3 regions of the Arthrobacter sp. NPDC058192 genome follow, and region 2 is predicted to be linked to each of the others. Evidence: riboswitches for the same ligand, from Rfam matches in the RefSeq annotation. Region 2 holds a riboswitch; each other region holds the start of a gene.
The links. Region 2 has a riboswitch for thiamine pyrophosphate ahead of thiO (glycine oxidase ThiO). Riboswitches for the same ligand answer to the same signal wherever they lie in the genome.
Positions count from the first base shown of each region.

Region 1 (3,245 bases), on a different contig from region 2:
CGTCGGCGAGTCGGCGGATAAAGTCCAGGGCATAGATGGCGTCGAGGTCTTCCGTGGCGCCCGCACGCAGGGCCGCGGCGAACTCGCCCTCCGCCGGGGCCTGGCCGGCCAGGGGGCCGCGCGCGCGGCCCTGCAGGTGGTGGAAATGATGGACCGGGCCGTTGCCGGTGCCGACGTCCAGGACCGAGGCTTCGCGCAGCGCGCCCAGCAACCACGGCTTGACCTCCCGCAGCGCCGCTTCCCAGTTCCCGACCCGGGCCTGCACCGTGGCCATGGCCGAGGACAACGAGCAGCCGGTGCCGTGGCTGTTGCGCGTGTCGATCCGCTCCCCCGGCACCACCACCGTCTCCTGGCCCAGCAGGCCCCCGGTATTGACCAGCGCGTCCGGGCAACCGGCCGCGGCGGCGCTCCCGGCGGCGCTCCCGGTGTCCGCCCCGCCGTCGTCCTGCAGCGGACCGCCGGGCTGGCCGCCCTCCAGGTGCCCGCCCTTTACCAGGACGGTGGTGCCGGCCTGGGCGGCCAGCCGCTTGCCCTGCGCCAGGGCTTCCGCCCAGTCCGCCGCGACCGGCTCCCGGAGCAGGATGGCCAGTTCAGACAGATTCGGCGTGATGAGATCCGCGAGCGGCAGCAGGGACGCCATGGCGGCCTCGGCCGATTCCTGCAGGAGCCGGTCGCCGCTGGTGGCGACCATCACCGGGTCCAGGACCACGACGGCGGGACGCACCTTGTCCAGCCAGGTGCGGACGGCGTCGATAACTGCCGCGTCGCCGAGCATGCCGATCTTGACGGCGTCGATGCCGATGTCGTCGCTGATGGCGTCCAGCTGCGCGGTGAGGAACGCTGCCGGCGGTACGTGCACGGCGCTCACGCCCTTGGTGTTCTGCGCGGTCAGGGCGGTGATGGCGGCCATGCCGTAACCGCCGTTCGCCGCGATGCTCTTCAGGTCGGCCTGGATCCCGGCCCCGCCGGACGGGTCGGAACCGGCGATGGCCAGCACCCGGGGAATACGGGTCGCCGCGGCCGGGGCCGGCTCCGGCGGCAGATCACTGGGCAAAAAATTACTCGGCAAGAACTCGGACGGATTCAACGCGGACAAGTCAGACATCCCTTCGCCGGTGCTAGCCGGACAGGTTCAACGGGTCTGGTCTCAGCCGGCCCGATGGTCGGCACCCCGTGTCAGTGCTCCAGCCTAGCCGCTGCGCCCGCACGCCCCTTTAACGGCGGAACGGGTCGGGGCCGGAGGGGCGTAGTGTTACGCCCCTCGGCCCCGACCCGCTACCCCACCAGTGGCGGAGGGGAACAGTCAGCCGGGATTCAGCCGAGGACTAGAGCTCCGACGCCGGCACGCCGACGCCGAGGATGATCGGGGCGTTGCCGGTCGGAACCGCGGCAGGCGCGGCCGGGGCCTTGGCCTCGTGAACCGAACCGGCCGCCGCCGGCGCGGCTGCCTCGCGATGCTCCACGGACGTCTCGTTGGCTGCCCCCTGGGCACGGCTGGCGCTCCGGTTGCGGCGCCCGCGGCGGCCACGGGACGTCGCGTCGGCCGCCCGGGGCTCAGGCGCCTCAGTACGGACCGCTGCGGCTGATCCGGCAGAACCGGGTGCCTCGGCCTGCGGCGCGGCGGCGGCCTGTCCCTGCTCCTGTCCCTGCTCCTGCTTTTGGGCCTCGCCCTCGCCCTCGCCGAGGTTGGCGAAGGCTTCGGCCAGCAGGTCCAGGGTCAGTGCCGGGGCCGGCGCGTCCTCGGCGTGCTCGACGTACGGAAGGGCCACCTGCTCGCCGCCAAAGGTCAGGACGGCCGCGGGACGGCCGGCTGCTTCCTCGGTGGCCGCGAGCTGGGCGACAGCTTCGACGGCCTCGGCCGCGGCCTGGCGCACCCCGGCGTCGCTGGCAGTGGCTGCCTCGCCGTCGTGCAGGTGGGCGGCGTGCGCCGCGGCGGCGATGTTCGCCAGGGCGGTGCGGGTCGCCTCAGCCTTGGCGTGGCGCTCGGCCTCGGTCGGCTCCGGATGGACGGCTGCCGGTGCCGAAGTCGCGGACTCCGTGCCCTGGCCTCCCCTGCCGCGGCGGCGGCTCTTGCGTTCGGTCCGGGCGGCCGGCTGGGCCTCGGTGCGCGGCACGTAGTGCTCGGCCGCAACGGTGTTGGCGCGGCGGTGCTCCACGGGTTCGTCGTGGGTGACGATTCCGCGGCCCGCGCAGGCCTCACACTGCTCGCCGAAGACTTCCAGCAGCCCGGTGCCCATCCGCTTGCGGGTCATCTGGACCAGGCCCAGCGAGGTCACTTCAGCCACCTGGTGCTTGGTGCGGTCCCGGCCCAGGCACTCCACCATGCGGCGCAGCACGAGGTCGCGGTTGGATTCGAGCACCATGTCGATGAAGTCGATGACGATGATGCCGCCGATATCGCGCAGCCTCAGCTGCCGGACGACTTCCTCGGCCGCCTCGAGGTTGTTCTTGGTGACGGTTTCCTCGAGGTTGCCGCCGGAACCGGTGAACTTGCCGGTATTGACGTCCACCACTGTCATGGCTTCGGTGCGGTCGATCACGAGGGAACCGCCCGAGGGCAGGAAAACCTTCCGGTCCAGGGCTTTGTGGATCTGCTCATCGATGCGCCAGGCAGCGAAGATGTCCGTGTCCTTGGTCCACTTCTCGAGCCGGCCCACCAGGTCCGGTGCGACGTACGTAACGTAGGCCTCGATGGTGTCCCAGGCTTCCTCGCCGGAAACGATCAGCTTGGAGAAGTCCTCATTGAAGACGTCGCGGACCACCTTGATGGTCAGGTCCGGTTCGCCGTAGAGCAGCTCCGGGGCAAGGATCTTCGTGGACGTCGACTGGCTCTCGATGCCTTCCCACTGCGCGCGCAGGCGGTTGATGTCGTGGGTCAGCTCCTCCTCGGACGCTCCTTCGGCCGCGGTGCGGACAATGACGCCCGCGTCTTCGGGCAGGCGGTCCTTGAGGATCCGCTTAAGGCGGTTGCGTTCGACGTCGGGCAGCTTGCGTGAGATGCCGGTCATGGAACCGCCGGGCACGTACACGAGGTAGCGTCCGGGCAGCGAGATCTGGCTGGTGAGGCGGGCGCCCTTGTGGCCAACCGGGTCCTTCGTGACCTGGACCAGCACGGAGTCGCCGGACTTGAGCGCGTTTTCGATCCGGCGCTGCTTGCCTTCGAGGTTGACGGCGTCCCAGTTCACTTCGCCGGCGTAGAGGACGGCATTGCGGCCGCGTCCGATGTCAACGAAGGCGGCTTCCAT
Region 1 covers NZ_JBHVVJ010000004.1:200,448-203,692, reverse strand. Annotated here, with positions in the region: gene ACFVVK_RS06005 (bifunctional hydroxymethylpyrimidine kinase/phosphomethylpyrimidine kinase) at 1-1,105, opposite strand, end outside; TPP riboswitch at 1,088-1,184, opposite strand; gene ACFVVK_RS06000 (Rne/Rng family ribonuclease) at 1,326-3,245, opposite strand, start outside.
Region 1: it holds a riboswitch for thiamine pyrophosphate, as region 2 does, so the genes downstream of both, ACFVVK_RS06005 (bifunctional hydroxymethylpyrimidine kinase/phosphomethylpyrimidine kinase) here and thiO (glycine oxidase ThiO) in region 2, are expected to answer to the same signal.

Region 2 (3,245 bases):
GTTGCTTCCACGAGTTCGACGGCGTCCGGCAGTAACGTGTGCTCGTCGGCGATGACTTCGAGCTTGACCCAGTCCGTTTCCAGGGCCTCCCGGGCCAGTTCGGCGGTAAGAACAGCGTCCCGGGCGGTGAAGCAGCCGGCCGTGTTGGGCAGCACCCTGATGTTGTGGTCCGCGAGCAGCTGGAACAGCGACCCCGTTTCGGCCGGCGAATACCGGCGCATCGCCACGGTGGTCAGTTCCGTCCCGGAGGCCACGAGCGCCGCCCCCAGTCCGTCCAGGCTCGGTGCGCCGCCGGTGCCCATGATGAGGCGGGAGCCAAGCGTCACGCCGTCGACCACGAAGCGGTCCGCGGGCGCCGGAGGGGCCGCGGGTGCCGGAGCACCCGGGTCGCTCGGGACTCGACTAAATGTTGTCTCGCTCACCGTCATCCTCCTTGGACTGCCGTGACAAGTTCGACGTCGTCGCCGTCGGCGAGCGCGGTGGCGTGCCACTGGCTGCGCGGCACGACTTCGGCGTTGCGGGCCACCGCGACGCCGAGTTTACGCCCGTCGGCGGCCTGCCCATCGGGGCCGATGCTGCGGCCGGTGAGCTGGCTGACGAGCGTGCCGACGGAGGCGCCGTCGGCGACCCTCTGCTCCGTTCCGTTAAGTCTGATGTTCATGCTGCTTCCTTGGTGGGACTGTCCCCGGACGCACCGGGGACGCGGGAAAAACGGTCGGGACGGAATCCTTCCCAGCGCGGGTCGGATGTTCCGTCGATGAGCTGCCGGGCGACGGCGGCGGCCGCGGGAGTCAGCAGGACGCCGTGCCGGAAGAAACCTGTGGCGATGATGAGCCCCGACACGTCCCCGCCGTCCGGGTCCGCGGCCCGCCCCAGCAGCGGGGCGTTGTCCGGCGTGCCGGGCCGGGCCCGCGCCGTGGCTTCGAGCAGCTCCAGCTCCGCCACCGCGGGCACCAACTGCTGCGCGTCCCGGAGCAGCTGGTAGATGCCGCCGGCGGACACGGCGTGCGGATGGACCGGACCGTCCTCGCGCTGGGTGGCACCGATCACCACCGTGCCGTCCTGCCGGGGCACGATGTACACCGGCACCCCCCGCACCATGCCACGCACAGTGGCCGTGACCAGCGGCCGCAGGTGCCCGGGCACACGGAGCCGGAGGATGTCGCCGTAGACCGGGCGCAGCGGCAGCACCAGTCCCGGGGGCAGACCGTCGAGTGTGGCGGCGCCCAGCCCGTTGGCGACCACGGTTTCCGTAGCCCGCACGGAACCGCCGCCGGTCAGCCGGACCCCGGCGACGCGGCCGCCTTCCCACAGCAGCCCGGCCGCGCGCCGCCGGACGAAGCTGTTGCGGCCCTCGGCGTCGAGCAGTTCGCCGAGCCGGGCGACCAGCAGTCGCGGGTCCACCTGGTGGTCGGCAGGGATGTCGAAGGCGCAAGAGATGGCGGGGCTCAGCAATGGCTCGCGGCCGCGGGCCTCGCGCACTGTCAGGGGTTCCACGGTGAGGCCGCAGGCCTGCTGGGCAAGCCGCAGGTCCGCGAGCGCGCGCCGGTCCGCGGCGTCGGCGCCGACGGCGAGGGTCGGCGTCGTCACGTAACCGGTCCCGGTTGCCGAGCCGGGCGCAGTGGTTTCCAAGCTGGCGGCGGCGTCGATCGCGGCCGCGAACGCGGGCCACAGCCGGGAGGACTCCAGCATCAGCTCCAGGAGCTGCTCCTCCTGGTAATGCAGTTCGCTGACGGGAGCCAGCATGCCGGCCGCGGCCCAGCTGGCTCCGCTGCCGGGCGCGTCATCGATCAGGACCACGGACCGGCCGGCACGGCTGGCCTCGAAGGCGATGCCGTGGCCGATCACGCCGCCGCCGATCACGGCAACGTCGGCCGTGATGTCGGCGTTGACGGCGACGTTGACCGCGTCATCTGCGGCTTCGGCTTCATGGCTGGTTCTTGTGCCCATGGAAAATTCCTTCCCTACGCCGGTACTAGCCGGATCAGGTCAAGCGGTCGGCTCTGACGCCCTCTCAGCCATGCAGCGCCGACATGGCGGCTGCGGGGCTCCCGCGGTATCCGCCCAGTTTAGAGGAACTAGGCTGGTGCCATGAGCCAGGACTCCCTCCACACAACTGCCCGCCTCTATCTGTGCACCGACGCCCGACGGGACCGCGGAGACTTCGCGGACTTCGTGGACGCCGCTTTCGCCGGCGGAGTGGACATCATCCAGCTGCGCGACAAGTCGCTCGAGGCGGCCGAGGAGCTGGAGCTTCTGGAGGTTCTGCACGCCGCAGCCGCGCGGCACGGCCGGCTGTGGGCCGTCAATGACCGCGCGGACATCGCTTCACTGTCCCGCGCGCCGGTGTTCCACATCGGTCAGAAGGACATTTCCCTCGGCGCAGCCCGCGGCCTGCTCGGCAAACACACCGTGGTGGGCCTGTCCACGCACAGCCCGGAGCAGGTAGACGCCGCCATCGCGTCCTCGCCGGGCCGCAAGGGCCTCGACTACTTCTGCGTGGGACCGGTGTGGGCGACTCCCACCAAGCCCGGACGTGCCGCAGTCGGCCTGGACCTGGTGCGTTACGCCGCGCAGGCGATCAGCCGCGCCGAAGCGGAGGGGACCGGCAAGGTCGAGGGCGTCGTGCCCTGGTTCGCCATCGGCGGGATCGACCTCGGGAACGTGGAGCAGGTGGTGGACGCCGGGGCCCGGCGGATCGTCGTGGTCAGGGCCATCACTGACGCGGATGATCCGGCACACGCCGCGGGCGCACTGCTGGCGGCACTGGACGCCGCAGACTCCTGAGCCGGTTTGGCGGGCGCCGTCCGGGGCCGGGCTGCTGATCCAAGACTATTGGCGGAAATCGGGCTAACCTGATTTTCGTGTCCCATCATCGCCTGACCCCGAGCGTTCACGAGCAGAAGAACCAGCTCGCCGGAGCGCTCAAGGCGCTGCGCACCGAGCTCGAGCTCCCGGGCCCGTTCCCGGAGGACGCGCTCCGGGACGCGGAGGCGGCGGTCGCCGAGCACAAGTTTCCGGACCTGGATCTGACGCATGTGGAGTTCGTGACCATCGATCCGGCATCCTCCACCGACCTGGACCAGGCGCTGCACATCGAGCGCTCCGACGGTGGCTACAAGGTCTTCTATGCCATCGCGGACGTTCCGTCGTTTGTCGCCCCCGGCGGGGCCCTCGACGCCGAAACCCGCCGCCGCGGCCAGACTTTCTACACCCCAGACGGGCGGATCCCGCTGCATCCCGAG
Region 2 covers NZ_JBHVVJ010000003.1:25,720-28,964, reverse strand. Annotated here, with positions in the region: gene ACFVVK_RS03815 (thiazole synthase) at 1-338, opposite strand, end outside; gene thiS (sulfur carrier protein ThiS) at 425-661, opposite strand; gene thiO (glycine oxidase ThiO) at 658-1,950, opposite strand; TPP riboswitch at 1,944-2,065, opposite strand; gene thiE (thiamine phosphate synthase) at 2,092-2,787, shown strand; gene ACFVVK_RS03795 (RNB domain-containing ribonuclease) at 2,865-3,245, shown strand, end outside.

Region 3 (3,245 bases), on a different contig from region 2:
GGTGGCCTGGCTCTTCCAGCTGCTCACCGTCCCCGTGTCGGCCCACATGGTGGGACGCGCCGGCTACCGGACCAAACACCTGCACCCGGAACTGTTGAGCTCCGACGAGCTCGAGGCCGTGGTCCAGCAGGCGGCGGCCAAGCGCGGGCCGGACGAAGGCGCCGGATCCGCCTAGACGATGTCCTGGGTCTTGGCGAAACGCGTGATGGCACGCTGGGTGCCGCGGTTCGCAAGCACCTGGATGATGGCGCTGACCGCGGCCGAGATCAAGGCGAACGTCAGGGCTTCGCGCAGCGTGGTGGGGACGTCGTCGTCGCCCTTGGGCGGCTTGCTGCCCGTCGACTTTTCCCAGAGGGTGTCCACCAGTTTGGTGCCGGCGAAGCCGGCGATGAGGCTGACGCCGGTGCCGAGCAGCTTGATGAGGATGTTCATTCTTAGGTCTCCTTGGGGCGCGGGACTGGGCTTCCCCTAGCCTAGCTGGCCAGACGGCGGGTCCAGTGCATTGCCGGAGCGGACGTGCACGCCAGGACGGCCGGGTGCCCGGGTCGAGGGTTAAGGGGTGGTGCTTTCCGGGGTGAGGACCAGCCGGAGCGCCTCCACCACCAGCTCGTGGTCTGCCTTTTGCGGCAGCCCGGAGACGGTCACGACGGCGACGGCCCCCGTGCCGCGCACGTAGATGGGGAACGCCCCGCCGTGGGCGGCGAACTCCATCTGATCGAACCAGGCATTGTCCTCAATCCGGCCGCCAGCAGCGCGGGCGCGGAGCCCCACCAGCAGGGACGGGACCTCGTACCGCTGCGCAGTGCGCTTCTTGGCGTTGATCCAGCGCTCGTTGTCCGGTGTGGCGCCCTCCAGCGCCGCGTGGAAGAGCACCTGCTCGCCCTTGGTGATGTCGATGGCGATGGGCAGCGAGCGTTGCCGGCCCAGCTCGACAAGGAGGAGTCCGAGGTCCAGCGCGGTGTCCTTGTTGAACGAGGCGAACTGAAGCGCGTCGATCTCGGCCAGCACGCGGCCGATGAGCGCCGCGAGGGAGCCCGGCGGCTGCGGCTCGCTCGAGTCCGGGTCGTAGTCCCCGGAGGGGTTTGGCGTGGCTGGTGTGTGCGTCAAGATGATCCAGCTTTCCGGTGGGAACGAGGCCGCCTCTGGCGGGTCCGGGGGTCCGGCACGATGACTCTACCAAGCGGTTGTTCCCGGCAGCAGGGCACCCCGTCTGTGTCAAGGTGTACCGCTGAAATCCCGGCCGTTCGGGTGTAAACTGAGCCAGCCCACAAGGGCGAAATAATTACGACAGGGGAGCGCCGCCGTCGGGCGTCGCCGGAAAATCCGGGGACACCATTGGTGGGCGCTGAGAGTGCGGACAGCCGCAGACCCTCGAACCTGATCCGGTTAGTACCGGCGCAAGGGAGTCGAGTTCTCAGGGTGCGCGGAGGACGGCGAAAGCCGAGCCCGGCCGGAGCACCCTCCCCTCCTGTTCCTCAGGAGGACGACATGACAGATATTTCAGCACAGCATGATTCCACCAGCCGCTCATCCGCGCCGCGCAACTACAGCTGGCGCGTGGTGGACATTGTGGTGGCCGCCTTGATCGCCGTGGCCGGCGGCGTCATCTTCTGGGCCTGGTCCCAGGGCGCCAACCTGATTTCGACTCCGGTCAATGCGCTCTACCCGCCGCTGACCGGCCTCTACGCCGGCGGATGGATGATCCCGGCCGTGCTGGGCATGCTCATCATCCGCAAACCCGGGGCGGCGCTGTTCTGTGAATCCGTGGCAGCCACCGGTGAGCTGATCATGGGCTCGCAGTACGGCACCACGGTGCTGATCTCCGGTGTCCTGCAGGGTCTCGGCGCGGAACTGGTCTTCGCGGCCTTCCTCTACAAGAAATTCAACCTGCCGGTGTCGCTGCTGGCCGGCGCCGGAGCGGGCCTCTTCTGCGGCCTGAACGACTCCTTCCTGCCGTGGGGCTGGAACATCGCTTACGAAGCAGGGGACAAGCTCGCCTACATCATCTTCACCACCATCTCCGGCGCAGTGATAGCCGGCGGATTGTCGTGGCTCGCAACCCGCGGGCTGGCCAAAACCGGCGTGCTGGGCTCCTTCGCCTCCCGCAAGGCCGCCACGGAGCCCGTCTTCTCCTGAACCGTTCACGGAATCCTCTTCTGAAACCTGCAGACAACTCATGACATCTACAACGGGCGTCCGGCCCGCCGCCGTCTCGGCCCGCGGCTGGGGCTGGCGGCACGCCGGAAGGTCCCGGCCCGCGGTCAGCGGCCTGGACCTGGACATCCGGCCGGGGGAGCGGGTGCTCCTGCTGGGTCCCTCCGGCGCGGGCAAATCGACGCTGCTCCACGCCCTGGCGGGCGTGCTGGGGGACAACGCGGCCGGCGCCGCGGGAGCGGGCGGCGACGCCGAGGATTCTGACGAGACCGGAAGCCTGCTGATCGACGGCGCGCCGCCGCGTACGCAGCACGGCCGCGCCGGGCTTGTGCAGCAGGACCCGGAAACCCAGGTGGTGCTGTCCCGCCTCGGCGACGACGTCGCCTTCGGCGCGGAGAACCTCTGCGTCCCGGCCGCGCAGATCTGGCCGCGCGTGCGCGAGGCGCTCGACGACGTCGGGCTGGGCAGGCTGCCGCTGGACCACCCGACGTCGGCCCTCTCCGGCGGGCAAAAGCAGCGGCTGGCCTTGGCCGGGATCCTGGCGATGCGGCCGGGGCTGCTGCTGCTCGACGAGCCGACCGCCAACCTCGACCCCGCCGGCGTCCTGGAGGTCCGTGACGCCGTCGGGCGCTGCCTGGACAAGACCGGGGCCACCCTGGTGGTGGTGGAGCACCGCGTGGCGGTCTGGAAAGACCTCGTGGACCGGATCGTGGTGCTGCAGCCCGGGACCGCCACGGAATCCGCGGTGCTGATCGACGGGCCGCCGGAGCAGGTCCTGGCGGAGGCGCGGGACATGCTCATCCGTGCCGGAGTCTGGGTCCCCGGGTACGTGCCGCAGACCCGGCCCCGGACTGCCCCGGATGCTGCCGCCGGGCCGCTGCTGCTCGCGGCGGACGGCCTCGCCGTCTCCCGTGAGCGGCCGCGGCGGGCCGGGCTGCGAGAGCGCTTCCGCAGGATCCCGCCGCGGCCCGTGCAGTCCGGGATCCAGGCCCGGGTCCGCGCCGGCGAGGCCCTGACCATCACCGGGCAGAACGGCTCGGGGAAGTCCACCCTGGCGCTGACGCTGGCCGGTCTGCTGCCCCCCGCCGCCG
Region 3 covers NZ_JBHVVJ010000001.1:399,643-402,887, reverse strand. Annotated here, with positions in the region: gene mnhG (monovalent cation/H(+) antiporter subunit G) at 1-175, shown strand, start outside; gene ACFVVK_RS01910 (DUF4235 domain-containing protein) at 172-432, opposite strand; gene ACFVVK_RS01905 (heme-degrading domain-containing protein) at 553-1,107, opposite strand; TPP riboswitch at 1,280-1,422, shown strand; gene ACFVVK_RS01900 (ECF transporter S component) at 1,489-2,136, shown strand; gene ACFVVK_RS01895 (ABC transporter ATP-binding protein) at 2,177-3,245, shown strand, end outside.
Region 3: it holds a riboswitch for thiamine pyrophosphate, as region 2 does, so the genes downstream of both, ACFVVK_RS01900 (ECF transporter S component) here and thiO (glycine oxidase ThiO) in region 2, are expected to answer to the same signal.